DNA from 4 places in the Alteromonas alvinellae genome. Region 1 is predicted to be linked to each of the others. Evidence: predicted binding sites of a transcription regulator. Region 1 holds the regulator's gene; each other region holds the start of a gene.
The links. The regulator sigma-54, encoded in region 1, starts transcription at its own class of promoters, with help from an activator protein. The targets are predictions, from matches to a motif close to GTTGGCACGNNNNTNGNNT.

Region 1 (7,518 bases):
CGAAGCGCGTTATTGAAATTGAAACGCGGGCTATTGCTAATCTGGCAGAACGCTTAAACAATGAATTTATCGCTGCCTGTAATATTCTCTTCGCCTGCAAGGGCAAAGTTGTCGTGAGTGGTATGGGAAAGTCTGGGCATATCGGTAATAAAATTGCCGCTACGCTGGCCAGTACAGGAACTCCTGCTTTTTTCATGCATCCAGGCGAAGCCAACCACGGCGACTTGGGCATGTTAAGCAAAGGCGATGTCTTACTCGCCATCTCTAATTCTGGTGAAACTAACGAGTTAGTTAATCTTTTGCCTGTCGTTAAGCGTTTGGGGATACAAGTTGTGGCCATGACTAATAGTGCATCCAGCTCGTTGGGTCAACACGCAGATGTAGTACTTGATATTAGCGTTGAAAAAGAAGCCTGTTCACTAGGTCTTGCCCCTACGTCAAGCACAACAGCCACTTTGGTTATGGGCGACGCCCTTGCGGTGGCGTTACTCGACCAAAAAGGCTTTACGTCAGATGATTTTGCGCTGTCACATCCTGGTGGTAGCTTGGGTAGAAAACTGTTGCTCAAAGTCAGTGATATTATGCTTAGCGGCAGCGACATCCCGCTAGTGAGCCTAAATGCGTCTGTCGCTGACGCGCTTTTAGAAATCTCTAAAAAGGGATTAGGCATGACCGGTGTTTTAGACTCAGATGGTTCGTTGACCGGCGTTTTTACAGACGGTGATTTACGACGAATACTCGATGCACGCATTGATGTGCACGGCGCAACCGTAGAAGATGTGATGACCAAAGGCGGTAAAACCACAACCGCTGAGCAATTGGCTGTTGAAGCCCTCAACTTAATGGAAACTCACAAGATAAGTGCGTTGATGGTCACCGATGACAAGCGCAAACCTGTTGGCGCCTTCAATATGCACATGCTTCTGAAAGCAGGAGTACTTTAAATGACGACGACCTTATATACCGACCTAGACAAAGGGCTTTTTGAAAAGCTAGCACATATTAAGCTGTTGGTGTGTGATGTAGATGGCGTATTTTCTGACGGCCGCATTTACTTAGGCAATGACGGTGAAGAACTTAAAGCATTCCATACCCGTGATGGATATGGCGTAAAAGCGCTAGTAAGCAATGGCGTGAATGTCGCAGTTATCACAGGGCGACGGTCAGCAATTGTAGAAAATAGAATGAAAGCCCTTAACGTTGCGTACATTATTCAAGGCGAGGAAAATAAAGCAGACGCACTGAGTGAACTGATGCAAAGCCTAGAGTTAGCCCCTAATGAAGTTGCAGCGGTAGGTGATGACATGCCTGACACAGGTATGTATCAGCATGTTGCTGTTAAAATTGCAGTGGCCGATGCTCACCCTCACGTCGCCAAACAAGCCAGTTGGATAACTACACTTCCAGGTGGGTTTGGCGCGGTCCGAGAAATATCAGACACTATTTTGCAAGCCAAAGGGGTAGCAAACGAGATTTTTGGAGCGAGTGTATGAGCCTATTTGGCTTCAATCGCTTAGGTCTAAGTATATCGGCGCTATTTATCTTAGCGCTTTTGATGTACATCCCTACGTGGATGGAAGAGCAGCCTGAAACTCAAGGCAGTAGCGAAAATGACGCCTTGAAGCCAGCATATAAGGCTAAAAACCTAACGACTACGTTATACAATCAAGACGGTGAGTTGAACCACAAAGTCTTTGCAGAGTCGATGGAGCACTATGACCAGCTGGGTTTTGTTTTATTTCAACAGCCAAAGTACACCTTGTACACGGAAAACGCTTCATCACCTTGGGTTGTCACGGCACAAGAAGGAACGCTTTATAACAATGAGCTGATTCAACTAGAAAACAGCGTTGTTATTGAAAATCAAACCAGCGATGACTTTGTCAAAAGGTTATCAACTGAATACATACAGATAAATTTAGAAACGAAACAAATGACATCTGATCAACCCGTTGAGATACTGGGTACACAATACCTTATTTTAAGTAATGGGTTTAATGCGAACTTACGCACACAAGAATACGAGCTTTTAGATCATGTACAAACGACTTATTCCCCTAGCAACTAGTTTTATGCTTGCCATCGCTAGTGGTGCGGTGCTTGCCAGTGAAGACGACTTTTCACAACCTATCAAAATAGGGTCGAACACCCAGTTTATTGACGGTAAAAACAAAACTGCGCTTTACAAAGAAGACGTCCTTATCACGCAAGGTTCGCTTGTCATCAAGGCTGATGAGGTCGAAGTTATCGCTACAGACGGTAGCGGACGAGAAATATTTATCGCACGAGGTAAACCTGCTAGCTATTCTCAATCGCTTGAGGACGGTACGCCAGTGTCAGCAAAGGCCAATGAGATACGCTATGAAGTTGTTAATCGTACCATCTCTCTGGCAGGCAGCGCTGAGCTACAGCAGGACACCAGTAAAGTGCAAGGCGACAAGATTACCTTTGATATGATTACCGAGCAATTACTTGCAACCGGTGGAGCGGGTAAAAATGGCGAAGGCCGGGTAACTACGGTATTTACGCCGGAAACTATTCGCAAAACATCGTCAAAGAAAGATAACAAGGACAATGAATAGCAATGGCTACTTTGAGTGCTAAAAACCTTGCTAAAGCCTACAAGTCACGACAGGTTGTTCGCGATGTGAGTCTTTCTGTCTCAACGGGTCAAATAGTCGGCCTTCTTGGGCCTAATGGCGCTGGTAAGACCACTACATTTTATATGATTGTCGGCTTGGTAAACCTAGATAAAGGCAAGATTGAGATTGACGACAACGAACTCACTCACCAACCAATGCACGAGCGTGCACGCCGCGGAATTGGCTACCTTCCACAGGAAGCATCAATTTTTAGAAAGCTTACGGTACATGAAAATATCATGGCTATTTTACAAACCCGTAAAGATTTAAATTCACAGCAGCAAGAAGAAGAAGCTGACGCCCTACTTGATGAATTTAATATCAACCATATACGTAATAGTACAGGGATGAGTTTGTCAGGGGGCGAGCGCCGTCGTGTTGAAATTGCACGCGCTTTGGCCGCAAAACCACAATTTATTTTGTTAGACGAACCATTTGCTGGTGTTGATCCAATATCAGTTAATGATATAAAGAAGATAATACAACATCTTCGGGATAGGGGCATTGGTATCCTTATCACAGACCATAACGTACGCGAAACATTGGATGTTTGCGAGAAAGCGTACATTGTGAGTCATGGCGAGCTTATTGCGCAAGGAACGGCGGAACAGGTTTTAAGTAATCAAAAAGTAAGGGATGTATACCTAGGCGAACAATTCAGGCTATAGTTAGTGTAACCGAATTGTCATTTTTCAGTTTAGCTCTGGTATATTTAATTTAGAGCATTTAAATAAGACGTAGATGAAACCATCTTTACAGCTAAAATTTAGCCAACAACTTACCATGACACCACAGCTTCAGCAGGCAATTAAACTGCTGCAGCTTTCTACGCTTGATCTCCAGCAAGAGATACAAGAAGCACTCGATTCAAATCCACTATTGGAAGTGGAAGAAGGCAGTGACGAGCCACAGCTAGAAAAGAACAATATCGACAACGATGACAGCGGCTCTGAGGCCACTGCTTCTGCGTCTAGTGACACGTTAGAAGCGGGTGATGCATTAGAGAAAAATGACCTTCCCGACGAGCTACCTATCGATAGCACGTGGGATGAATATTACTCAGCTTCATCTGCGCCAGCGCCAGGCCCGTCTAATGACGACGAGCAAATCTTTCAAGGCGAAACCACTGAAGATATTCAAGAACATCTTCTTTGGCAAATGCGCCTTACTCACTTTTCAGACACTGACCGCGCAATTGCCACTGCTATCATCGACTCTATAGACGAATCCGGTTATCTAACCGTTACCCTTGAGGATATTTTAGAAGCAGTAAATGACGACGACTTAGAAGAGCCAATAGAGATGGACGAAATAGAGTGCGTACTTAAACGCATTCAGATGTTTGACCCCATTGGCTCAGGTTCCCGAACGCCTCAAGAATGCCTTATGGTGCAGTTACGTCAGTTTTCAGACGATACACCGTGGCTTGCTGAAGCAAAGCAACTGATTGAAGAGTACTCTGACTTACTGAGCAGCAAAGACTATCGTACGCTTATGCGTAAAAGCCGATTGAAAGAAGATCAGCTACGCGAGGCAATGCGTTTACTGCAAACCTTGAATCCTCGCCCAGGTAGTGCTTTAGTTACTAAAGAGCCTGAGTACGTTATTCCTGATGTCTCAGTAACCAAGAAAAATGGCCGTTGGGTGGTTGAGCTGAACCCCGACAGTCTGCCTAAATTAAGCGTTAATCAACAATACGCTGCAATGAGTCGCCGTGCCAAGAATAGTAGCGATTCACAATTCATCCGCTCACACATGCAAGAGGCTAAGTGGTTCATAAAGAGCCTTGAATCTCGTAACGAAACCTTAATGAAGGTTGCAAACTGCATTGTGCAGCAGCAAATGGGCTTTTTTGAGCACGGCCCGGAAATGATGAAACCAATGGTGCTAAATGATGTCGCAGAAATGGTAGATATGCACGAATCCACTATTTCGCGAGTGACAACGCAAAAGTACATGCATACGCCACGTGGAATCTTCGAATTGAAGTATTTCTTCTCAAGCCACGTTGCAACAGAGTCTGGTGGTGAATGTTCATCTACAGCGATTCGTGCATTGATCAAGAAATTAGTGGCTGCGGAAAATCCTAGTAAGCCGCTAAGTGATAGCAAGATTGCTTCATTGTTGGCCGAACAAGGCATTAAAGTTGCCCGGCGAACAATAGCAAAGTACCGGGAATCGTTGTCGATCCCGCCGTCGAACCAACGCAAAAGCCTTATTTAATCGGGCTTAATAATATAAGGAAGACGAAATATGCAAATCAACCTTACTGGTCATCATGTCGAAATCACCGACTCTTTGCGTAATTATGTCGATACGAAGTTCAGCAAACTTGAACGTCACTTTGATCACATTTCTAATGTGCATGTCATCCTGAACGTTGAAAAATTAAATCAAAAAGCCGAAGCGACCGTTCATTTAAGTGGCGCTGAAGTATTCGCATCCTCAGAAAATACCGACATGTATGCGGCGATTGACAGCATGGTTGATAAACTCGACCGGCAGGTAATCAAGCATAAGGAAAAACTGAAAAAACATTAGTAGTTAATTAAGCATGGATATACAAGCCATCGTAAGTCTGGACCGCACCGAGTGTGCGGTTCAGTGTAATAGTAAAAAGCGAATTCTTGAGATCATCGCTGATATCGCTGCCAAGCAAAACGAAAACATTGACCAGGCAACGGTACTTAATAGCTTAATGGCTCGAGAACGTATGGGTAGTACAGGCATTGGTAATGGCATCGCTCTGCCCCACGGACGCCTGCCGGGCCTTGAGAAAGTGATTGCCATTGTTGTAACCAGCACGCCAGCTATCGACTTTGACGCCCTTGACGAAAAACCCGTAGACATCTTTTTTGCACTGCTTGTTCCCGAGGAACAAACAGAAGGACACCTTCAAACGCTGGCTACCGTGGCGGGTAAACTTAGCGACAAAGAAACGATTAAGGCAATACGTCGCGCAACGACGAGCGACGATATTCTAACTGCATTAAGTTAATCGTTGTGCGCCTAAGTATTGATAGTTAGGTGTGTTATTCGACAACGAGTATGCGATAAAACCAGAGTATTAGGGAGAAATTAGGTGAAGCTGATCATTATCAGTGGTCGTTCGGGTTCTGGTAAGTCTGTCGCACTTCGCGCATTGGAAGATTTAGGTTATTACTGTGTTGATAATATCCCGGTAAACTTACTTCCCACCTTAACCCATACAGTTGTTGACGAATACGATCAGGTAGCGGTAAGTATTGATGTTCGCAATTTGCCTAAGAACCCTGACGACTTGGTCGAAATTCTAGATTACTTACCTTCTTCGTGGTCGATGACTATCGTTTACATTGACGCGAGCGATGATGTACTAGTTAAGCGTTTTAGCGAAACACGTCGTCTTCACCCTCTCGCCAAGCTTAATAAATCGCTTTCAGAAGCCATCAAAGCCGAATCAGCTCTACTTGCGCCTATTGCTGAACGCGCAGATTTATATTTAGATACAGATAAGCTTACCATTCACCAACTGGCAGAGTTAATTCGAGAGCGTATCCTAGGTAAGAAAAGCTCACGCCTTGTGCTTGTTTTTGAGTCGTTTGGCTTTAAGCACGGTATTCCTAAAGATGCGGATTACGTTTTTGATGCCCGCTTTTTACCTAACCCCCACTGGGAGCCCGATCTTAAACATCTGACCGGTTTAGACGCACCGGTGGAGGTATTTTTGGGCTCGCAACCCGTAGTTACGAAGTTTATTTGGCAGATTCAAAACTTAATGACCACATGGCTTCCCCATTTAGAGCGCAATAACAGAAGTTACGTAACCGTAGCGATTGGCTGCACTGGCGGCCAACACCGCTCGGTTTATATCGCACAGACCCTGTCGAAAACCTTCAGTGAAATACACCCTGATGTTCAAATTCGCCATAGAGAGCTGAATCAGTAATGACTATTCAAAAAACGCTAACTATCGTCAATAAGTTAGGGTTGCATGCAAGAGCGGCGACCCAACTGGTTAAACTGGCGAATCAATTCGACGCTAAAATCATCTTAAAAAAAGGCGATAAGGAAGCAGACGCAAGCAGTGTATTGGGATTAATGATGCTTGAAAGCCATCAAGGTGAACAGGTAGATGTAATTGTGGACGGCAGTGATGCTGTTGATGCACTTGCAGCTATTGAAGAACTTATTGAGGGAAGATTTAACGAAGACGAATAGTCTTATTTGCCCAATCCATTGACCAATAAATCAACACTTAGCGCAGTTATCTTAAAATCCTGCGCAAAACCTACGCAATTATCATGACAGACTCATCATAATTGCGATATTCTACGCCCACTTAGGCTCTATGGCCTGCATTGTTCATCTTTTAGCTTGTAGGAATAACGCCTTATGGCAGAAGCGCTTGTTTCTAAATACGTACAAACTCAGTTACGCGCACTCAACGCTGCGTTGACCAACGGTCAATTCGTATCTGTACGTAAGCTTCTGCTTGAATTACCACCTTCAGACGTCGCCCACATTCTTGAATCTAGCCCTAGCAGAACCCGTGACGAATTATGGGAGCTCATTGATGGTGACTTTCACGGCGACATTTTAGAAGAACTTTCTGACGATGTTCGAAACGGTATCATTACAAAGATGCTTCCCGCTAATGTGGTTGACGCACTTGAAGAGATGGATACCGATGACTTAGCAGAGACGCTAAGCAGTCTTCCAGAGCCAGTACTGGCCGATATTCTAGATTCGATGGATGCACAAGATCGCGTGCGCGCAGAGCAAGCGCTGTCTTACGGTGAAGAAACCGCTGGTTTCATCATGAACACCGACACCATCACATTACGCCCTGATGTGACCATTGACGTGGTTTTGCGCTATATCCGTTTAAAAGGCG
Region 2 (7,518 bases), on a different contig from region 1:
CTATCTGCTTTCCTTTCCCTTTCCCCACTGCCTTGTGGGAGTCTCATCCTTAAGTTGTCCTAACTTATTCCGTTGATGATCCTTGACTCAATCCGTGACTCGTCGTGTTTCCTTGTGACATGTTCATAGTATCCCTTCCAATTATTACCGCCATATTGAATTACAGAGATTTAAGAAAGATTCTTGTACGACTTTTGACTAATTTTTAGAAACTTCAATATAATCAATGACTTTATACTTTAGTATAAATTAATCTTTCATCATTTAGGTAAGATCACTCACAGCGTTTGTAGGAAATGTCTTACAAACGCTGTAGTAAATTTGGTGTAAAAATTAGAACTGCCACTGGTGAGGTTTTGGTAGGAGTATCACATCGAATAAAAAAGCATCATTTTAATCTGAACATTACCTCACCGTTCACATGAGAGAGGCTTAATTGTCCTACAACCTGATAATTGTCATCGTTAAAGAAAGCCCGATGTTTTTCTATGGTCACGAATACCGAAACACCCTCACTTTTTTCATCTTCCTCTACCACGCTATCAATAGCGCCAAGTAAAATATGCCCAAGCCCATGATGTTGATAATCTGGATGTACTGCAATGAAACTCAGCATGTGGAAGTTATCGGCGGGAACTAATGTTCGCACTTTTTCTTCTTTTTCTAGCATTTGCTTTGTACCGAACAAACCTGCCGTCAAAAGCATCCGCAGTCTCCAGTGCCAGTAACGTCCTGAGCCAAATGCTGCATCGGGCGCGGTCAAGCATGCAACGGCAACAAGCCGCTCATCATCGAACAGGCCAATCATCGGCTGCTCTGCAACCCAAAATGCATTGAGCTCTTCACGGATAGCTGACCGTAGACGGCTCTCATAACCTTCTTTTTCTGCTTGGAAAATGTCAATGAACAATGGGTCATCTACATACGCATTGTAAAGAATAGAGGCGGCAACTTTGAGATCATCTACAGATAGATAGATGGCTTTAACCGTGTCTTGCAAGGGGGCTATTGCATTATTAATAGCATCAGTATTCATCAGGGGCTCCTTGTACGCAAAGTTATACAGCTGCTTTTACCCACTTAAATAAAATGGGAGAAGTGGACACTACCGCACAACTTTTATCATTGCGCCAACCACCCACTTAAACTGATTAAACTTTAGCCTACGCGAAAAACCCCTAAATGTTAACTTTTTATTAACATTTAGGGGTAGTAAGTAATGCCTACTTTCGTAATCAATTACCAACTAACGATTATTAGTGCATTAAGCTATAAGCACTGTCACCCCAGCCAACTAAGTTTCCATTTCTGAAAACCAACGGCGTACACTCGTCTTTTGTGGTGATACCATCGCCCATCGTTTTTTGAGTTCGGTAGTAAAGTACGCGATATGTGCCGTCTTGCTTTTCGAACAGTTCGTTGAAATCAGCAACGCCCATTTTTCTCAATACACTTTCGTAAGTAGTCCCTGTTTCAAGATTCGCAATGTGTTTACGATTGTTAAACTCTCTGTCTTCCCAATCAGCACCATAGTGACTGTCTGAACCGCCACCTACTGACACGACACAACCTGAAAGCAAAACTGAAGATGCCAAAGCTACTGAAAGAAGAACCGTTTTCATGTGAATTCCTTAATTATGTGTGTTGTTTTTATTCGATACTACGCCTACTTTGTGAACCGACACTGAATAGGACATAAATACGCTAACGTAAGCACCACTGCGTTTATGCGTGATAATGTAATTTATGATTGATAAACAAGATTAAAGCCAAAAATTAAATTATTGATTTTTATACTAATCTTAATAACACCAATCTACGCAGGCTTTGAAAAATAGTGAAATTAGTAACTTATTAGTGAAATTGACTACGTAGACAAGCTACACTGCTACTATTCATGACTTTGAACCATTTTCGTATTATGAGTAACGCTAACCTGCAGCAACTTCACGTTTTGTGCCTTCAAATGCATAAAGAAGGAAAAACACCGTCCGTAGGCATTTTACGTGCAAAAGCTCCCTTTAAGGTATCGGTAACCGAAGCTATTGAAGCGATTAAGCGATTTAACGCACACAAACCTAAGCTAGAGGTATCTAACGAAGAAAACGTAGCGCAACAAAATCCTGTCGCCACAACTGATGAGCCGTGCAATTTGCAAGCACGGGTAGAGACGTTAGAAAAAGAAGTGGCGGAATTGAAGCGGGCGCTACATCAAATTATTAACGCCCAATAGCTTTTAGTCTTGCAGGCCGGGAATTTTAGGTCTGATTGACGTCAGTCAACGCATTAACGTCATATAGCAGGTGTAAGTTGCTCAATAAACACCGCAAGAGAAGGCGCAAGAATTTTGGCAGGCTCTCTGCCAACCTGCTCGAGTGCCACTTCGCCACTTTCGTTGACAACGGTTAAAATAAAATCTTCTTCGTCGGTTAAACCAAAAAACAATGTTGGCGCTTGCCTAAGTCTTTGCTTCATCAACAAATGCCCAATCAAGTTTTGCTGAAGTCGCTCGAAATCTTCGGAATTGAAAACTTGAAGCAATTCACAGCAACCTTGCGGGGCGTTAGCCTTTAAATTATCGCTGTAGTAACGAGTAAAATACTCGCAGTAGTCAGGATTTAGCTTTAGCGATAATGCCTCTTCAACATTGCTGAAAGACTGCACAGGCGATTGAAGTGTAGGAGACCATCTAACAAGTTCACCGTCTTGCGCCGTCGTCTCATAGCACGGCGAGGGCCATTCGCTATCAAATGCTATCTTGAGCCCCTCGCCCTGTTCGACATAAGATGATACAAATTTATCTAATTGTGCTGAAATTGTTAGAGCCATAATGACGTTACCTGCGTATTTTTGGGGTACACTATACAACTAAACAGTTAAGTCAATACTGTGGTTAATTCTACTGTGCTGTAAGACTGTGTCGCTGTGCAGTTCAACAATTTAAATCCCGCGTAGATGCATAAAAGGTTCTTATGTCGACGGACAACTCACCTCAAAAAATTACTATTTCTGCACCTGATGACCTCTCTTTGGGTAAACAGGTTGACTATGAATTTGAATATAATCCTGACTTGTTGCAAGGCGTGCCGCGCAGTCTAAGTCGTGATACATTGAACTTGGCTAGCTCAGGTTTACCTTTTGATGGTATCGACACTTGGACAGGATACGAACTTTCTTGGCTTAATTTAAAGGGTAAACCTAATGTGGCAATCTTAGAATGCCACGTTCCTATTACCTCAAAGAACCTAATCGAATCAAAATCATTTAAGCTATATTTGAATAGCTTCAACCAAACAAAATTCGCTTCAGCAGAGGACGTACGACAAGTGCTTCAAGCGGATTTGTCAGCGTGCGCAGGGGAGCCTGTCGAAGTAAAACTAATTCTTCCAGAGCAGTTTTCTTCGCTACAATTCCAAGAATTTAACGGAACCTTGTTAGATAGTCTGGATGTAGAAATCGATCAATATTCCCCTAATACTCAATACTTGACTGTTGCGAAAAATGTAACAGGAGTTCAAGAGACGCTTGTTTCTCATTTACTTAAATCTAATTGTTTAATCACAAGTCAGCCAGATTGGGCTAGTATTCAAATAAGGTATGAAGGAAAAGCTATTGAACACGAAGGGCTTTTGAAATATCTAATTAGCTTTAGGCAACACAACGAGTTTCATGAGCAATGCGTTGAGCGCATTTACAACGACATCATGCAGCATTGTCAGCCAGATAAGTTAACCGTTTGTGCGCGTTACACACGACGAGGAGGTTTAGATATCAACCCTTTCCGTTCAAATTATGAAGCGCCTTATGCTAATCATCGTCAAGCACGTCAGTAATATAACGGTGAAGTACATACCAACGCTACCTGAGCCGCGGCAGTAATAGCGAATTAGAATAAAGACGAGATTATGGAAGCAAAACAACTACAAACCCTAAAACAAAATAACGCGCTTCTTTGTCAGTTTATTGTGAAACTCTCAGCATTTTATGAGGGCTTCTCGGATAAGATCGATACTGAACTTAAAGTGTTACGAGGCCACCTTTCTGGCACACCTAATTTTAGTCTTGCCGCTGTGAGCATAGAAAAACTCAACAAATCACTTCAGCATCAAGAAATAACGCTTAGAAAGTACAGTATTGATACTGTTTCATCGCTAGAAGATGCAATGAAACAACTACAGAAAATTGTATTTGAAGATACTGAATTAAAAGGGTTAACCACGCAGGAATTGATTAAGCTAAATCAACCTGTAGGTGATATTTTCAGTATTTATAAACTCTATTCAAAAGCCATCGCGCTTCACCGCATTGCGCTCAACAAGGAAATGGTTGGACTTGAGCCATCTGAAATTACAGAAACTAAGTCCACTAGCAATGAAAGCACATCGGCTCATTCGATTAAAGATGATAACCCTCACTACCGTTCTATTTTGGTTGAGCTTAATCACCTTATTGCTTCTTATGCGCAAAAAAAACCTAACGATCAGCAACTCAACGATATAAAGCAACGTCTTGATGAAGGCATGGATGAAGACCAACTGCTTAAAAGCTGCGTTGTAATTTTACGCATGATCGTTCAAGACGCTATGTCAGAGGCGAGCTTAACAGGAAGGGTGATTCAGAGTCTGCACCGTTCATTAGGTCAGGTGAGTAGCGACGTAAGCAATACGATCCAAGGTAGCCAAGCCCAGTTCGAGCAGCGCCAAGCTGGTAATGAGCAACTTAAACGTGACATTATTCACATTGAAGAAGCCGTATCGGAAAGCAGTTCTTTAGAAGCACTTAAAGAGCAGACACAGTTTCGCGTAGAAAAGCTTGTGACTACGTTAAGCGAGCAACAAAGCAACGACCAGCAAGGTCAAGAAGCGTTAATGGCACTGCTCTCCTCTATGCAATCGCGAATAAATACACTTCAGCAGCAAACCAGCGTTTATAAAAAGAAGCTGGCCGAACAAGCAATGCAAAGCCGCACTGATCCGCTCACTCGGCTTCCAAACAGACAAGCGTATAACGAGAGACTAAAAGCCGCTTTTACCAAGTTTAAAGAAAATGGTGACTTGCTTGCGGTTGCCGTTGTGGATATTGACCATTTTAAGTCAATCAACGATAGATTCGGGCACGCAGCAGGCGATAAAACCCTTCAGGTAGTGAGTAAATTCTTAAAACAAAGTTTGTCCGAAAATGATTTTATTGGTAGGTGGGGAGGAGAAGAGTTTGTAATGCTACTGCCGCAGGCGCAGATGGCAGATATAGATAAAAAGCTTAATGAAGTAAGAACTAAACTTGCTGCAATGCCGTTTAAATTCAAGCAAGAAAAAGTAAAAATCACCGCATCTTTTGGCGCAACCTGTTTCAATGACAATGATACTACCGAAACTGTGTTTGAACGCGCCGATGAGTACCTCTATAAGGCAAAACGGAACGGCCGCAACCTCGTAGTCACTGATTTAAGCACTGACTTATAGGAAGTAAAAATATGAAGAAAGTGCAGCTTAACCCTGTTGGCTGGATGAGCCAGTTATCACAAGTAGAAGTTTCTCGCCTTCAAGACGCCACTAACAGCGAGCTCTTTGCTATGTTCAGAAGCTGTTGCCTTGCAGTATTGAACAGCGGCGTTGACGAAGACAATTTCGAAGCACTTTTTGCTCCTTATGAAAATTTTGAAATAAAACTCATTCGTCGTGAGCGGGGCGTAAAAATAGAACTCGTGAACCCACCTGAAGTGGCTTTCGTTGACGAAAAACTCGTTCGTGGTGTGCACGAACATTTGTTTGCGGTCCTTCGCGACCTGCTTTATATGGGCAACAAGTACGCGTTTCTTCACCAAACTGCACCGGCTGAAGGTAGCGACATCACAGACATGGTGTTTGACATGCTACGCCACGCTAAAGCGCTTGAAGGGAACGATGGCGTAAACACAATTGTCTGCTGGGGCGGCCATTCCATTAATCAAGTTGAGTACAAATACACGAAAGAAGTGGGCTATCAGCTCGGCTTGCGTGACATGAATATTTGCACAGGATGTGGGCCTGGAGCGATGAAGGGCCCAATGAAGGGCGCCACCATCGGCCATGCAAAGCAACGCCACAAGACAGGTCGTTACATTGGCATTTCTGAGCCGAGTATTATTGCCGCCGAGCCGCCCAATGCCATTGTCAACGAGCTCATTATCATGCCTGATATTGAAAAGCGTTTAGAGGCGTTTGTTAGACTCGGACATGGCGTTATCGTGTTTCCAGGCGGTGTAGGCACTGCCGAAGAGTTACTGTATCTGCTTGGCATTTTGATGAATGAACGCAATGCGCAGCAACCTTTTCCTTTAATTCTAACAGGGCCTGCTGGTAGCGAAGAATACTTTGAAGCCATAGACGCTTTTGTTGGTGCAACACTGGGTCCAGAAGCACAATCAAAATATCAAATCATTGTAGATGACCCTGAAGAAGTAGCACGTACCATGAGTAAACAGCTTGAAAAAGTAAAGAAATTCAGAGGTGCAATGGGTGATGCATTTAGCTTTAATTGGTCATTAAAGATTGAGCAGGATTTCCAACAGCCCTTTATTCCTACCCATGAAAGTATGGCTGCGCTTCAGCTGCACTTAGACCAGAGCAAAAGTGATCTAGCGGCCAATTTGCGCAAAGCGTTTTCAGGCATTGTTGCGGGTAACGTTAAAGCGGAAGGCATTGCTCAGATCAAAAAACATGGTCCGTTTGAGCTCACCGGTGATAGTACACTGATGGGGAAGGTTGATACGCTACTTGAGTCGTTTGTAAAACAACATAGAATGAAGCTACCTGGCAGTGCTTACGAACCTTGCTATGTTGTGAAAAATGGCTAAAAAAGCAAAATCATTGGCGACGCATTTGCTTACGTTTACTACTTATGTTTAGTGGGCGTTTTAAGGTACACTTACCTAGAGTGTATTTAAACGAAAAAATGTTACATGCAGCGAACTTCCTTTGTCTAATGCTTATGCTTTTGACATTGATATCCCTCACTAACATTTGAGTATAGAAAACGAGAAGTAACGGTCATGAATACCAAGGTTATTCGTCTAATTTTAGCTGGCGTCGCTTTATATGCGGTGTTTGTTTTTATGATTATCGCTTTTTATCCCGATAAGCCTGAAAATATGGATTGGAAAGACCGTGAAGAATACAACCGCGTTCAAATCACAAAATTAAAATTGGGCAGTACCCGAGAAGAAGTGCTTGCTTTGCTAGGCTCACCTGATATTACAGAAGCCAAGCGACAAGGTACTACAGCAATTCAGGTTATGTTTTTTAGAACTCAACATGTGCGCGCAGATGGATTAACGACACAAGACGAATGCACGCCTTTATTGTTTGAGAATGACAAACTCATTGCATGGGGTGAAGGGGCTTACTCCAGCTACCAGAAAAGTTAAAAGGATGGGGAATGACAGGCATCATTTCCACACTTAAACGCCTGATACATGTAGGCGAGGCTGATTTATCGGTCGAGCAGCGTATTAATCATTGGTTAAAAAACGCAAAGCGA
Region 3 (7,518 bases), on a different contig from region 1:
ACTCGATAGCATTGACCCTCTGGCGGCTTAATATTAACGGGCTCCTGGAGTGCTAAACGTGCGTAAAGTGCCAACGTTATTTACGAAATACTTTCAGCGTAGACTATCCACATGGTTAGATAAACGTGTACCGGCGTCGCAAGAGCACCATCTTAATTTAAACAGTATTTTTATATTACCAAGTGGGTTTGGCTGGTCTTTCATCATTTTGTCGCTGTGCTTATTCTTACTTGGTACTAACTATCAAAACAACTTGATGTTACTGCTAAGCTATTTGTGTTTAAGCATTATGCTGCTAACACTTTTTTATACGCATCAAAACTTTGCGCGCTTAGCGCTTAAAGCCCTCCCCCCTACTTCGTTTCACTGTAACCAAAATGGTGAAATTCAACTTCAGGTTATTCCCCATGTGAACGCACAGAGTAAATGCTGCAACGGGACCCTATTCATAAAATGGCTAACTGTTGTACGCCACACAGATACTCAACTTGAGTATTTAAGCAATGGGCGTCACGCTAGTGCACCACAGCAAAGCTATAACTTTTCATTAATCGGCAATTCAAAAAGAGAACAAATCCAAACACTCAACGTCCCCCTTCAAATATCTCGAAGAGGTCAATTTATCTTAGGCAGAATGACCATTGCCTGTGATTTTCCGCTAGGGCTTTACAAATGCTGGACACACCTAGACTTCGACCAGCAAGTGGTTGTCTATGCCAAGCCTCAGGAAGGACCGATTACTATCGATAAACTTCCCAACGCAGACGAACCTGACAGTGTAAGTGAAATAATAGACCCAACCAGTAATGAAGATTTTTACGCGTTAAACGATTACGAAATTGGACAGCCACTTAATCGCGTTTCCTGGAAGCATGTGGCTAAAAATGGAAACTGGGTCTCGAAATCTTTCACCTCGTTGCAGAGCGACAGCTTCGTGCTTTCAGTACCTTCAAGCGAGGACGCGGAAACCGCGGTTTCAGCGCTAACCCAGGCCACAATATCTTGGACAAGTACAAACCGGGTGTTTGGAATACAATACAAGGGGTTGAATATTGCGCCTGCTCAGGGCGCCAAGCATATGGGTGAATGTCTTAGTGCTCTGGCTTGTTTTAACGACTCCCCCACGCTCACATCTGCCCCCTCTAGCAAGCCAGTATCAATATCGTCAGTACAGAAGAAGACTGGGGCCTATTAACATGAACAGTGTCTTACTTAGTCGCGCTTCACAATTTACTATTTTCAGAAGCGTTTTAGGCCAACCAAACTCTGTGGCAGTGCTGATACTATGCGCTGCATTTTCGCTTATTCTCTTTACGTTGACCGCGCCATTAATGATATGGGTACTGATGTTAGGTGGATGTGCCGTTATTGTCAGAATTGCAGGCCTTAGCACTCTGCATAACTTACCCACATTACGCACGGTTAACTTGCTTGCCGTACTTGCGGTGTTTGCCTTGTCTTGGTTCGGCTTATCCATCGGCCTTCTGGATAGCATGATCAATTTGTTGACGGTAGCCTGCGCACTTAAAATTATGCTAGTGGAAAAGAAACGAGATTTTCATCTGCTTATATGCACGTGTTTGTTTTTGATTGGCTGTGGCTTTATTTCCTCTCTTAGCGTATTTGCATGGATTGGCTATACCGGAATATTAGCGTTACTTTTAATCGCCACGGCGCTTTACCATGGAGCGAAAATACCCATTGCAAACAGCGTCAAGTTCGTTGCCGTACTTATTGGTCAAGCTATTCCTATTGCTCTACTGTTATTTTTATTGTTACCCCAACTCCCACCTCTATGGCAAATGCCTACATCGAAATCAACAGAAACGGGGCTTTCCGATACAGTAACACCAGGTGACATTGCGTCGCTTGCCAGTTCTTCTGATTTGGCCTTTAGCGCTACATTTAAAAGCACCGATGAAGTCCCTGAAGCACAGAATAGATACTGGCGGGCCATGACCCTTGAACATTTCGACGGAAAAACCTGGTCTATAAGCGAGAAGCGCACGCAGGCTGAACAACAGTTGGCCTTCATGGGTAAGGCAGCGCCTTTGTCGGAATTAGCGGAAAAAGGCACGCGCGCAGTAACGAATTACGAATTGATTGTTGAGCCCACTCAGCAAACATGGCTATTTGCTTTAGCCCCCTCTTTCCCAAACAACCGCGAAAACAGCATTTTTGTGAGAAGCCTGTTTGATTATACCTTACGTGCAAATACCCCTATCTCAAGCAAAAAAGCGTTTTATTTGAGCTATGTTCCAAACGCACAAATCACTAATGGAATAGGGAACTTTGAAACGCAACTCAATCTACAAGTTTCAACAAACGGTAACGCTGAAGCGAGGGCGTGGGGACAGTCACTAGCGAAGCAATATGCTAACCCAGATGAGCGAGTACAAGCAGTTATGCGTGAATTCCGTCAAGGTGGGTTTCGTTATACCTTGTCTCCTAACGCTATGCCTGTAGACCCTATTGATAGCTTCTTGTTCGAGCAACGAGCAGGGTTTTGCGCGCATTATGCCGGTGCTATGGTATACGTGCTTCGCGCTGCAGGCGTGCCGGCAAGAATGGTAACCGGATATCAAGGCGGAAGTGAGCTAAGTGGTAACGTGCTTCAAGTAAGACAGTACGATGCCCACGCATGGGTAGAGGCGTTTCTTGACGGCGTGTGGGTACGTTTCGACCCTACAAGTATGGTGGCCCCGTCCCGATTAACCTTTGGACTTGAACGAGCATTAGAAGAGCTAGGGGAATCTCGTCAAACCACCATTTTACGCGAAATTGGTAATTCTGCTTTATTTGCTACCTTGCAAGGTTGGTTACAACAACTTGACTATTCTTGGAGCAAATGGGTATTGGGTTTTGACAATGCGGCGCAAACCAACATGCTTGAAGAGCTGCTAGGTACGTTAACGCCACAGAAGATGCGCATTGTATTCTTGTCTGCTATCGGGCTTATTGGGCTCATATTAGCAATGTATTTCTTACCTAAAAAAGAAAAAGCGCGCTTTTCCCCTTCTCATCGCATTTTGCTGAAGGCGGTTACGCACGTTGAAACCCAAACAGGAATAAAAAGAGAAAATAAAGCATTATCCACTTATTTTCAAGAAGTTAGCTCCTTGTTACCCCCTCATGCCGCCAAGGCATTTGAACAATTATGTAAGCAATTTGAACATGAAACTTACGGTCAGCAGCAGACTCTCGGTAACACGGGGGTGATGAAGTGCCAGCTCAAAACGCTTAAACAAGCGCTAAAATGAAAAGCATTTAAAAACGAAATACACTGCGACTGAACGGGCATTTTTAGTTGCACCTTAAACATTCATTCTCCCCCCGTTATAGTGCAAACAAATGAGGTAGCACTCGAATTTAACTTTTCAGCCCACTCAAAGAAACTTCCTAAGGCACTGTTTTATCAAAATATTTAATATATTTATTTACGTTTTTTAGCCATTGGCATTGTTCTGGCTTTATATCGGCTGATAGTTAAAGTTCGGGGCACGGGTTAAATACACGGTACTTGCGGACAGTGTGCGAAGACGCACACGTTATCAGAGGTAAATCTGTTAGCTATTAACAATACATAAGTTTCGGACAAAGGCGTCCCCAGTTCTTTCTAACGAGAGCGCTGCGGACGCCTTTTTTTGATCTAGCAGAACACATGTAAATAGCTAACTCCCGATATAAAACTAGCAACTTATTAATAACGACAACGTGAGGTGAAACCATGGCTTATCTTCTCCCCGCTGAGTTTGCAACCAAAATGGTAGACGCAGGCGAAGCAAAGATTTATATGTCTACACGAGATACTCTAATCCGCGCTTACATGGCGGGTGCAATCTTGGCGTTAGCTGCCGTTTTCGCAATAACCATCGCTGTACAGACCGGTGTGTTCTTGCTCGGCGCGGTGCTATTCCCTGTGGGCTTTTGTATGCTCTATCTTATGGGCTTCGACCTATTAACCGGTGTATTTGTGCTTACACCGCTGGCGTGGCTTGCCCAGCGTCCTGGCGTTACACCTAAACAGATTTTACGCAACTGGGGCCTAGTCTTCTTAGGAAACTTTGGCGGCGCATTAACCGTAGCCTTCATGATGTCGTTTATCTTTACTATGGGCTATAACGTCGACGGTGGCGCGATTGCTACGAAGGTCGCCAGCATTGGTGAAGCGCGCACATTAGGCTATGCAGAACACGGTGCTGCCGGTTGGATTACCATATTTATTCGCGGCATGCTGTGTAACTGGATGGTGTCATTGGGCGTAGTGGGCGCAATGATCTCAACTCACGTGAGCGGCAAAGTGCTGGCTATGTGGATGCCCATCATGCTGTTCTTCTTTATGGGCTTTGAACACTCGGTGGTAAACATGTTCCTTTTCCCATTTGGCCTGATAATGGGTGGTGACTTCTCAGTAATGGATTATTTCATCTGGAATGAAATTCCAACAGCACTAGGGAACCTAGTAGGCGGGTTAGCATTTACTGGTCTTACCCTTTATACCACCCACGTGAAGACGCTACCTAAACGCACTATCCCTGTCGATAAAGCAGCGGCCTCACAAACGCTTCCTATTTAACCAAGGCTTCTTCTTCAGCGCCATCATGATGCAATCTGCAAAGGTACGTTGTGATGGCACTGTCCTGCCCTTGCATGAATAAAAATATTTGAGTCGATGTCGTATAAGTAGGTAGAAGCAACTAAATATGAATCAGCACGCTGCTCAAAAAACGCCAGTTAATCCGCTACCTAACAAGATATATGTAAGTGCTTTTTCTACGCGCGGCGTTAAAGAAATAAACCAAGATGCCTACGCTTACCATATTTCTTCCAACGAACTAAGCCCAAGTCATGTTTTTGTTATCGCTGACGGTGTCAGTAGTAGTACTGTAAGTCAGGTTGCTAGTGATTTTGCTACCAGTGAATTTGTTAAGCTTTTTAATATAGCGCCTGAACAGTGGTCGATAAAAACGCGGGCCGAAGCCATTATTAAAGAATTGAATGCACGGCTTTATACCCGAACGCAGAGAAGCGCTTTTTGCTACACCCCAGAGAAAGGATATGTCTGTACGCTTTCAGTCGCTATTTTAACGGGTAATCACCTAGCCGTGTTTCACGTGGGAGATTGCCAAGTCCAGCTTGTTTCTGACAACGCATCAAGCCCTGTTTTACTAACACATCCCCATCGTCACGTATCTGATAGTGAACCTTCGCAAACGTATCTTTCCAACGCATTAGGCGTAAAAGCGAATATCGATATTGACCACACATCACACACCTTAAGCGCTTCAAGTACTATTGCGATTAGTACTGATGGTGTTCATGAGTTTGTTTCGCTGCCTGGCATACTTAACAAAATCAATGGCGCAGAAACACTCTCTGAAAACCAATCTGAATTGCTGGTGCATGAGGCGTTTAACCAGGGAAGTGATGACAACCTCACTTTACTGCTTATTAAGTATCAAATCGGTAATGAAAGTGGGAGTAATGATAGTGAACCCCACGTTCATCTTTGTAAGCCTGCTTTCAAAGAACTAGAGACCGGCGATGAAATTGACGGCATCACACTAGAGCGTCAGCTCTATAGCTCTGCCCGTAGTCATGTTTTTATTGCCTCGCTTCAAGCTCATAAAGGTACGCATGAACAACACCCTGTAGTGGTTAAAACCCCCTCAACCGACTTTAGCCAGTCACCAGAAATGCTCAACGTTTTTTTGATAGAAAGTTGGTTTACAAGGCGAGTTAACTCAACGCATGTTGTTAAAAGCCCCACGTACTTAAACTTAGGGCTCAAACACAGACCTACAGCGTTTTACAGCATTAGTGATTATGTAAAAGGGCAAACATTGGCACAATGGTCATTTGATAACCCCACACCATCATTGGAGCAAATTAGGGATATTATTGAGCAGGTTGGGAAAGGCTTACAAGCAATGCACCGTCAGGGCATTCTTCACAGAGATATACGCCCCGAGAATATAATGATTAGTGAACAGGGGCACTGTACTATTATTGATCTTGGTTCGGCGGCCTTAGCCGATGCGCCTAGCCTTTATAGTAGTGCGCCAATTCCCGGCGCGGCCCTTTTTGCCGCACCTGAATACTTTTTAGGGAATGTAGGCACAGAGCGCTCAGATCTGTTCTCTTTAGCCATACTCACCTACTTCCTTTTGTGCGGTCGTTACCCTTACCATTCAAAACTCGCTCACTGCCGCACTTTTGCCGAACAGAAAAAACTAAAATATGAAACGGCGTTAGATCCAAAACGCCCAATACCAACCTGGGTTGATAGTGCCCTGAAACGCGCTTTACATGTTAACCCTGATAAACGCTACTCAACACTATCCGAATTCCTCTATTCGCTTCGCTATCCAAATCCAACTCAACACACGGCGTACGAGCCGTTAGTAAAACGACACCCTCTTTTTGTGTACAAGGTGCTAATACTGGCACTTATTTTCAGCAATCTAGTTACGCTCATTTTGTTTAACTAACCCTTTAAGGAAATGCAAATGATTACATCGAGAACCCAAGTTACCGACATGATCCAGTCAGCCAAAATTTTAAAAGGCATAAAGTGGAGTCAGATTGCCGAAGTTGTTGGTCAGTCAAAAGAATGGAGTACAGCAGCGTGTTTAGGCCAGATGGCCATGACAAAGCAGCAAGCTGAAGCCGTGGGCGAATTACTTGAGCTTACCGACGAAGCGATTGCCTGGCTTCAAATTGTGCCTTACAAAGGTTCGTTACCAACAGAAGTCCCTACTGACCCGCTAATTTACCGCTGGTATGAATTGGTGAATGTGTATGGCACTACCTTAAAGGAATTAATTCATGAAGAGTTTGGCGACGGCATCATGAGTGCCATTGATTTTTCTATGGATTTACAGCGCGAAAACGATCCTAAAGGCGACCGTGTCAGCGTAGTGATGTCAGGGAAGTTTTTGCCGTATAAGATGTACTAAACGTATTTCAGGACGGGACACTCGACATAAAAAAAGCCGGTCATGCGACCGGCTTTTTAGTATTTCTTGAAGCGTAAGCTAACCCAAGGTCAGCTTACGTTCGCAAAGGCTAATTACTTAGCAGCTTTACGTGCTTTTGCTTCTTCAATTACTTTGTCAGCTACGTTCTGAGGACATGCTGAGTAGTGGCTGAATTCCATAGAGAACTGACCACGACCAGATGTGATAGTACGTAGGTGACCGATGTAACCAAACATCTCAGATAGAGGTACGTCAGCCTTGATGCGAACGCCAGTAGCGCCAGCTTCTTGGTCTTTGATCATACCACGACGACGGTTAAGGTCACCGATTACGTCACCAACGTTGTCTTCTGGGCTGAACACGTCAACTTTCATCACAGGCTCAAGAATCTGAGGACCTGCTTTTGGCATTGACTGACGGAATGCACCTTTAGCTGCAATTTCGAACGCGATTGCTGATGAGTCAACTGCGTGGAAACCACCGTCGAATAGCTCAACTTCAACGTCTAGTACTGGGTAGCCCGCTAGAGGACCTACTT
Region 4 (7,518 bases), on a different contig from region 1:
TGTCACGATTTCAGTTGCCGGAGCCTTGGCGATGGCCGGTGAAAAGAAAAAGGCACTGACTTTTCTAATTGCTGTCGCTGCGGGGATCGCAACGACCTTCTTACTCAAAGCTGGCATCGACAGGCCTCGTCCTCCGCTGCCCATGCAGGATGTGAGTGTGTATACACAAAGCTTCCCCTCTGCACATGCTACCTTATCTACGCTTGTTTATTTCTATATCGCCTATTTGTTAACGTACTTCACGCAAAACGCTTCAGTAAAAGTGTGGATCTACATGGCAGCCACCTTTCTTGTCTTTTGTATTGGCTTAAGCCGCATTTTATTGGGCGTGCATTGGCCTAGCGACATAATTGCAGGGTGGTTTGCTGGTGGCAGCATGGCTGCCTTTTGCTTCTATATCATCAAGTGGAAACGCAAACTGCGTATAAAAGACGAAGGTTAAACGTGGACAAGCGCAGACGGCTTGAAGGCGTTATCAAGCGGGACCCTTTCAGAATGCGTTGCCTTCGCGCTCTGAGAGCGCTCGATTTACCGCAAGGGTACATTGGTGCTGGTTTTGTTCGAAATGCCTTATGGGATGAGTTACACGAAAGAACTATACCGACTCCGCTCAATGATATTGATGTGATTTACTTTAGTGGTGGCGTTAATCCACCGCAACGTGTTGCGGGTGCCGATAATGCATTGAAATTAGCACCTCAACCGCAAGCTTACTCACCAAGTTCTGTAGCTGCCAAACTAGGACTAAAAGCACAAGAACAAGCCATTGAACGCGAGCTAGCGCGTATGGTACCCCAAGCTAGTTGGCAAGTTAAAAATCAAGCGCGGATGCACCTAGCCCACGAGCACGCTCCCTATCAAAATTGCCACGACGCTATTTCTTATTGGATAGAACGAGAAACCTGTGTAGCAGTTCGCCTTTTAGCCAATGATGATTTAGACATACTCGCGCCATTTGGCTTGGAAGCAAACTTCGCAGGCACCATAAGTATTAACCCAAAATATCCAAGACCCGAAGTTTTCAAACAGCGACTTGCTTCTAAGAATTGGCTTACTGTTTGGCCTTTGTTGAAAGTTCATAAATAACTGGAAAGCAATACATATTTGTACGAATTGGCACGCAATGTTTCAGACTATGCTTTGATTAATCAAATCCATAAAAAACTTGCAAACATGTAACCTTTGGGTATCATTGATACCTAAGGGTTACATATGATCCGTTTAGGTATCATATGTGACATTAGAACGCAGTGAGCTTTAATCGGCATCAATGCGCCGTTAATAATAGGGAATTTAAAAATGGCAACATCAATTTTAGTACCACCTGAGACGGAACAAGAGTATTTGACAATAACGGGTAAAGTCAGTCTCGCCTTAGCATTCTTTGTTTTAGTTAAAGCCGCATTAGCTACGATTAACAATACAGACTCAGTTATTTACTGGTTACTAGGGTTGGCGTCATTAGCTAGCGCTGTTTACTGCGTAGTATTAGGAATTAAATCAATGAAGTTCGCCCAAAATATATCTCGTTTGGGTTTTTGGACGCTGACATTTGACGATGAATACGTGGACTATGTGAGCTCATTTAGCTTGCGTATTACTTGTCATATCCTAATTTTCGGCACAATGATTCTTGCTTTTTGGGGCGATAGCAAATGGTTTGCTGATCTCATGGCTCCCTTTGGCGTTACCCATGCGCTTCAAGTCTTGCTTGGTGTAGCCGCGGCTGCCCATGGAACATCCATTTTATGGAAATTGCGCGAGGAAGAGTTAGATGAATGAAGATTTGGATAACCATATTCATAAGCTCCGCTTGCAACATAAAATCTCTCAGCAAGAATTAGCTGATGCGATTGGTGTTTCCAGAAAAACTATAAGTACCGTGGAAACCGGGCGCTTCACACCTTCGGTGGTTATTGCTCTTAAAATAGCAGCTTATTTTGCTATTCCAGTAGAGCAGGTGTTTGAACTTAAATAAAGCGATAGCGATACAATGGAAATATACTGTAGTGGAAACTTACTAAATGGCGCTACACGAAAAGTCTGAATTTGTGTTGAGCTTGCATTTACCTTCCTGCTGAGTTTTTAGTTGCAATATTAACAACCTTAGCGGCAATAGATGCTATGGTCGTATTTTCGCTCATCGCTTGTTTTTGCAGTCGGCGATACGCGGTATTTTCGCTTAATCCAAATTGTTCCATGACAACCAGCTTTGCCCGGCTTATCAGCTTCTGGTCTTGAATTGCCCGCTTAGCTTCCTCAAGTTCACGCCCCATATCTTCTATGTGCTGGGCTTGTGAACGCAATAAATCGTAAAAAGAGCGATGGGCAGATAAGGTTTTAGTTTGCTGATTGAGTGATAGCGTTTTAATCTCGTCTTCTTTAGTGTCTTCCGCAAGGCCTGGCATACTGGGGTCGAACAATAAGGTGAGGGGGGAACCGTCATTGGCGTGCTCATCATTAAAGCGCGTTAGTAGTTGTTGATGGTTGGCCATTTCATTTTTTGCATCAGCAACTTTACTGTTAGCTTGCTGTGTTAAGGCTTCAGTTAGCGCTACTTCAATGGCCAGCATTGCATCTATGCGTCGTGTTGCGACATCAAACCATACCTCTGAGATCTCGCTTGAAATCGCACTGCCGTCACCAAGCTGTGCAATCATATTTCTAAGCTGCGTTATGTCGATTGCGGCAGGGCTTTTGTTTAACGCTTCTAGTGCTTCTTTATGCGGTTTACAGCTAAACTCACAGAATATACTGAAGTGATGTTCTTGTGCGTGCTGAAGTGCGGCTAGCTTTTCACAAAGGCGAACATCGAAATGAGTTTCTGCGAAACCAATAGCGCCCCACGCCCGCTCTTGCCCCGCGTATTCTTTTGCCTGCATAAAATTGAACAGAGCAACCAGTAAGCGGGTTATTGTTGGGTCGCTTGCAATATCTGCTGCTTCAAAGATAACAGTAAGTAAACTGGCCACTAAGCGACTATATGCTCGGGTGGATTCCAGTGGTGTCAGCAGCTGCTTGCTTACTTGTTCTCTCAGTCTGGGCAGGTAGTCCGTCGCCTGCATAGCAAGTGTAATGCTGCTCAACAACCGCGGGTTACCCGTAGTGATTTCATCTGTCAGGTATAGGGACTTTAAATGGCTTTTTAACAAAGACTCCGCTTGTTCGCTAGCACCGATATACTGCATTCGCTCAACACTATAACGTTCGCCCTTTGAAGCAAGAAAGATGTTGCTGGCCCCACGTTCTTTTTGCAGTTCATGAATAAGCTCACGAACCGCAATTACAATTCGACAATTACTAGATAATTGCTCAAGCACAGTTATTTCGGCGTGCTTTGCCGCTAGCAAAAAGCGCTTAGTAGCGTCGCTACACAGCGCAATGGTCTGTTCTGGTTCATGAAGCATGTTAAGGCCTGCTAATCTTTGGTGCACACGTTTCGAATTTTTTCTTGATGAGTGCATCTATTGGCGAAACGTTTTTTGAAACTCTTTGCTCTTAGCCCCCTGCACTCAGCAGAGCAATACGTCTACCAAGCAACACTTATGCCCTGTTTATTAGAATTGATGAAGATAAGCGTTAGCGTGAACAAAAACGCTCGGAGTGCTGACATTTCGCGGCATGTGGTGTGACTGGAATTTTTACTTAAGGTGACTTTATAAGGGGGGACGGGAAGGTTAGCGGCGTTAAGAGGGAAGTTGAGAGGCAAGAGGCTGCGCCAAAATGGTGCAGCCTCGCAAACTATGTGGTTTTGCTTTCCAAATTAGTTTCTGACTACGCGAAGAAACCAGCCTACAAACAGCGATATTAAGAAACCGAAGAAGGCAATCATTGTGGTGATGGTTAGCATTTGTCCTGAAAAATCAGCATTCTCGCCTGTGTGCTCGCTAACCAGCATTCCTGATGCTTTAAAGATGAACAATGCCGCTACAGAAAATAGTAAAATAACGGCGGTCGACATAATAGTGGCTTTCCAATAAGCCTTCGGCGACATCCAATGTATAGCGCCTGCCACTAGCACGCACAAAATGGTCAGAATATAAGGTACCACTTTAACTCCTCGTTGAATAAGACTTGTGCCTTATTGCGACGTCTTATCGTAGCCCCGTATTAGAAATCGAAGCGCATTGAACGACGCGGTGAATAAAAACCTTTATACGATGCCATGTACGATGCAATTTGTCAGCATTCGCTATTAAATTAAGCCCTGAGGCCTTACATGAAAAATTGACAAGCTCACAGTATTAGAAATGGTGCAAAGAGCCTTGTGCTTATCACGTAAGCGCCAAGTAGTTTGGACGGGGGCTTGTTGATCTTTGCTGTACATCAACGTTCAACAGGCCGTAGTAACAATCTATTAAAAGATTTTAAGCAACAATGGTGATAGAATCGCCGAAAAATTCTCCTACCCACTTGGTGTTCTGCTGTAACGCAGTGTACGCCACGGTAGGTTGTTGTGTTTAACATCCTAGCTTCTGAGAGAACATGTTCGATTTAATTACCAGTAAAGACAGCAACGTTAAAAATGACGTGCTATCAGGTATTACCGTGGCGCTTGCCTTGGTTCCTGAAGCCGTTGCATTCGCATTTGTAGCCGGCGTAGAACCAATGATTGGTCTTTATGCGGCTTTCATGATGGGCTTAATCACTTCCGCTATTGGTGGCCGACCAGGAATGATTTCTGGTGCTACCGGCGCCATGGCCGTTGTAATGGTGGCACTGGTTGCCCAACACGGCGTGCAGTATTTATTTGCCGCGGTTATTTTGGCTGGATTACTGCAAATATTGTGCGGTATTTTCAAGCTCGGGAAGTTTATTCGACTGGTGCCATATCCGGTAATGCTAGGCTTCGTAAATGGTTTGGCAATTGTTATTTTCCTGGCGCAGTTAGGCCAGTTCAAAGTCACTAACGCAGCCGGTGAATTACAGTGGATGGAAGGTACGCTGCTATATTGGATGTTAGGGCTTGTGGCGTTAACTATGGCTATTATCTATTTACTACCAAAGCTAACTAAAGCTGTACCTGCGTCGCTGGTAGCGATTGTTACGGTAACCTTGTTAGTACACGGTCTTGACCTTGAAGCGCGCACTGTAATCGACTTTGTTCGCGATTTGCTACCAGCTGACCAGCGCGATACCGCAACGCTAGCGGGTGAACTTCCTAGCTTTGCTATTCCTATGGTGCCGTTCACCTGGGAAACCTTCATGATCATTCTGCCTACCTCAGTCATTCTTTGCTTGGTTGGTCTTATTGAATCGCTTCTTACCCTTTCATTAATTGATGAAATGACGGACACCCGCGGACGTGGTAACAAAGAATGCGTTGGCCAAGGTGTTGCAAATACCGTAAACGGTTTCTTTGGCGGTATGGGCGGTTGCGCTATGATTGGCCAAAGTATGATTAATATTAACTCTGGTGGCCGTGGCCGCTTGTCTGGTATCACCGCGGCGGTTGTATTATTGGGCTTTATTCTATTTGCTGCTCCGCTAATTGAAATGATTCCTCTCGCTGCCCTTGTTGGCGTTATGTTCGTGGTGGTTATCGCTACATTTGAGTGGGCGTCATTCAGAATTATTCGCGGCGTAAACAAAGAAGATGCGTTCGTACTTTTCCTAGTAACCGGCGTTACCGTTATCGCTGACCTGGCTATTGCGGTTGTGGTGGGTGTTATCGTTTCAGCACTGGTGTTTGCATGGAAACACGCTCGTCATATTGAAGCGAGATCCCATATCGATAACGACGGTTGGAAAGTCTATGAGCTAGACGGCCCGCTGTTCTTTGGCTCGGTATCGCATTTCAAAGACCTGTTTGATATCGCAAACGACCCTAATGATGTAGTTATTGACTTTAAAGACTCTCGCATTTGGGATTCATCAGGTATCGATGCGCTAGATACCCTTGCTGACAAATACGAAGAGCAAGGTAAAAAGCTACACATTCGCCATATCAGTGATGAGTGTCGCTCACTGCTTCGCAAGGCCGATAAGTTTGTTGAAATTAATGTGGTTGAAGATCCTCGCTATCGCGTAGCGACGGATAAGCTGGCCTAAGTTATTTGAAAGCCTTAATGCACCAAGTAAACACAGTTTTGCGTTTGTTTGGTGCAGTTGTGAAGTCTGAATAATGCTTATTTTGTAGTAAATCAAATAAAAACAATTGTTTACGGTTTTGGCACTGAACTTGGATAGCTATAAACGTAAAGTGTGTTTTGGTGATTTGTGTCAATCGCTGAAAATTGTGTGATTTATAACACTCCGTAAAATGTGTTAGCCGACCTAAACCGTTGGCAAAATAGGCAACGAAGCCCGCATCAACGAAAGTTGAAGCGGGCTTTTTTTTGTCCCGAAAAAAGGGGAATACCATGACTTCATTGGACTCAAAAACGCAAATTGTCGTCGTAGGCAACGGCATGGTGGGGCATCATTTTGTTGAGCAGCTTCACCAAAGCGATGCCAATGTAGAAATAACCGTTTTATGCGGCGAGTCACGCCTTGCGTACGACCGCGTTTATCTGTCGTCTTTTTTTAGCGGCGCGAGTGCTGATGACTTAGCGCTCACTACACCCGCTCAGTACGCCGAGTGGGGCGTAAACGTAGTTACCAATGCCTTGGTTACCGATATAGACCGTGACAATAATAAAGTGACGACTTCTGAAGGGCAGGTGTTTAGCTACGATAAGCTTGTGTTAGCTACGGGCTCATACCCATTTGTGCCACCCATCCCTGGCAACGATCAAGAGCATTGCTTGGTGTACCGTACTATAGACGATCTACTCGCTATTGAAGCATCAGCAACGGTGAGCAAAGTAGGGGTTGTTGTTGGTGGTGGGCTGTTGGGTTTAGAAGCCGCTAACGCATTAAAACAAGCCGGTCTCGACACCCACGTGGTTGAGTTTGCCCCGCAGCTTATGGCGGTACAGCTAGACCAAGCAGGTGGTAACGTTCTTAAGGACAAAATTGAAGCATTGGGTGTTACGGTTCACACCCAAAAGGCCACCCAAACTATCGAGGCCGGTGATACCTGCCGCTATAAAATGGTGTTTGCTGACGGCACTGCACTAGAAACTGACATGATTTTATTTTCTGCTGGTATTCGACCTTCCGACCAGCTCGGCAGAAAGTCAGCGCTAACACTGGGTGAGCGCGGCGGTATTGTTATTGATAACCACTGCGTGACGTCTGACCCGAACATTTACGCTGTGGGTGAATGTGCGCTGTGGGATAACAAAATCTTTGGTCTTGTTGCACCTGGCTACACCATGGCACGCACGGCCGTAAGTCATATTACAGGTGGCGATGCCGAGTTCGCTGGCGCAGATATGAGCACTAAACTCAAGCTAATGGGCGTAGAAGTGGGCTCAATTGGCGATGCCCATGAACGCACAGACGGAGCGCTTAGCTACACGTACTTAAATCAGCCCGAGGGCGTGTATAAAAAGCTGGTGGTAGATAGCGAGCAAAAGTACGTGCTTGGTGCTGTACTCGTTGGCGATACCAGCGACTACGACACGCTCCTAC

Region 2: a site for sigma-54 is predicted at 1,756-1,774, ahead of ACX5KA_RS03055 (DUF3192 domain-containing protein). Genes of this name have one in related genera too.
Region 3: a site for sigma-54 is predicted at 3,453-3,471, ahead of ACX5KA_RS16350 (formate/nitrite transporter family protein). Genes of this name have one in related genera too.
Region 4: a site for sigma-54 is predicted at 6,169-6,187, ahead of nirB (nitrite reductase large subunit NirB). Genes of this name have one in related genera too.

What each region holds. Positions count from the first base shown of each region.
Region 1 is NZ_CACSIH010000203.1:51,410-58,927, reverse strand. Features, by position in the region: gene ACX5KA_RS14840 (KpsF/GutQ family sugar-phosphate isomerase) at 1-944, shown strand, start outside; gene kdsC (3-deoxy-manno-octulosonate-8-phosphatase KdsC) at 945-1,493, shown strand; gene lptC (LPS export ABC transporter periplasmic protein LptC) at 1,490-2,068, shown strand; gene lptA (lipopolysaccharide transport periplasmic protein LptA) at 2,037-2,582, shown strand; gene lptB (LPS export ABC transporter ATP-binding protein) at 2,585-3,310, shown strand; gene ACX5KA_RS14815 (RNA polymerase factor sigma-54) at 3,384-4,865, shown strand; gene hpf (ribosome hibernation promoting factor) at 4,896-5,183, shown strand; gene ptsN (PTS IIA-like nitrogen regulatory protein PtsN) at 5,197-5,640, shown strand; gene rapZ (RNase adapter RapZ) at 5,725-6,570, shown strand; gene ACX5KA_RS14795 (HPr family phosphocarrier protein) at 6,570-6,842, shown strand; gene mgtE (magnesium transporter) at 7,017-7,518, shown strand, end outside.
Region 2 is NZ_CACSIH010000042.1:662-8,179, forward strand. Features, by position in the region: gene ACX5KA_RS03050 (GNAT family N-acetyltransferase) at 389-1,036, opposite strand; gene ACX5KA_RS03055 (DUF3192 domain-containing protein) at 1,257-1,622, opposite strand; gene ACX5KA_RS03060 (hypothetical protein) at 1,967-2,233, shown strand; gene syd (SecY-interacting protein) at 2,293-2,829, opposite strand; gene queF (NADPH-dependent 7-cyano-7-deazaguanine reductase QueF) at 2,973-3,833, shown strand; gene ACX5KA_RS03075 (GGDEF domain-containing protein) at 3,906-5,462, shown strand; gene ppnN (nucleotide 5'-monophosphate nucleosidase PpnN) at 5,474-6,835, shown strand; gene ACX5KA_RS03085 (DUF3192 domain-containing protein) at 7,031-7,405, shown strand; gene ACX5KA_RS03090 (histidine kinase) at 7,417-7,518, shown strand, end outside.
Region 3 is NZ_CACSIH010000218.1:20,733-28,250, reverse strand. Features, by position in the region: gene ACX5KA_RS16365 (AAA family ATPase) at 1-31, shown strand, start outside; gene ACX5KA_RS16360 (DUF58 domain-containing protein) at 59-1,195, shown strand; gene ACX5KA_RS16355 (transglutaminase family protein) at 1,197-3,260, shown strand; gene ACX5KA_RS16350 (formate/nitrite transporter family protein) at 3,728-4,576, shown strand; gene ACX5KA_RS16345 (protein kinase domain-containing protein) at 4,704-6,491, shown strand; gene cynS (cyanase) at 6,510-6,959, shown strand; gene fusA (elongation factor G) at 7,073-7,518, opposite strand, start outside.
Region 4 is NZ_CACSIH010000219.1:13,965-21,482, reverse strand. Features, by position in the region: gene ACX5KA_RS16560 (phosphatase PAP2 family protein) at 1-442, shown strand, start outside; gene ACX5KA_RS16555 (nucleotidyltransferase family protein) at 496-1,086, shown strand; gene ACX5KA_RS16550 (hypothetical protein) at 1,300-1,782, shown strand; gene ACX5KA_RS16545 (helix-turn-helix transcriptional regulator) at 1,775-1,978, shown strand; gene ACX5KA_RS16540 (nitrate regulatory protein) at 2,067-3,407, opposite strand; gene ACX5KA_RS16535 (hypothetical protein) at 3,764-4,051, opposite strand; gene ACX5KA_RS16530 (SulP family inorganic anion transporter) at 4,486-6,051, shown strand; gene nirB (nitrite reductase large subunit NirB) at 6,363-7,518, shown strand, end outside.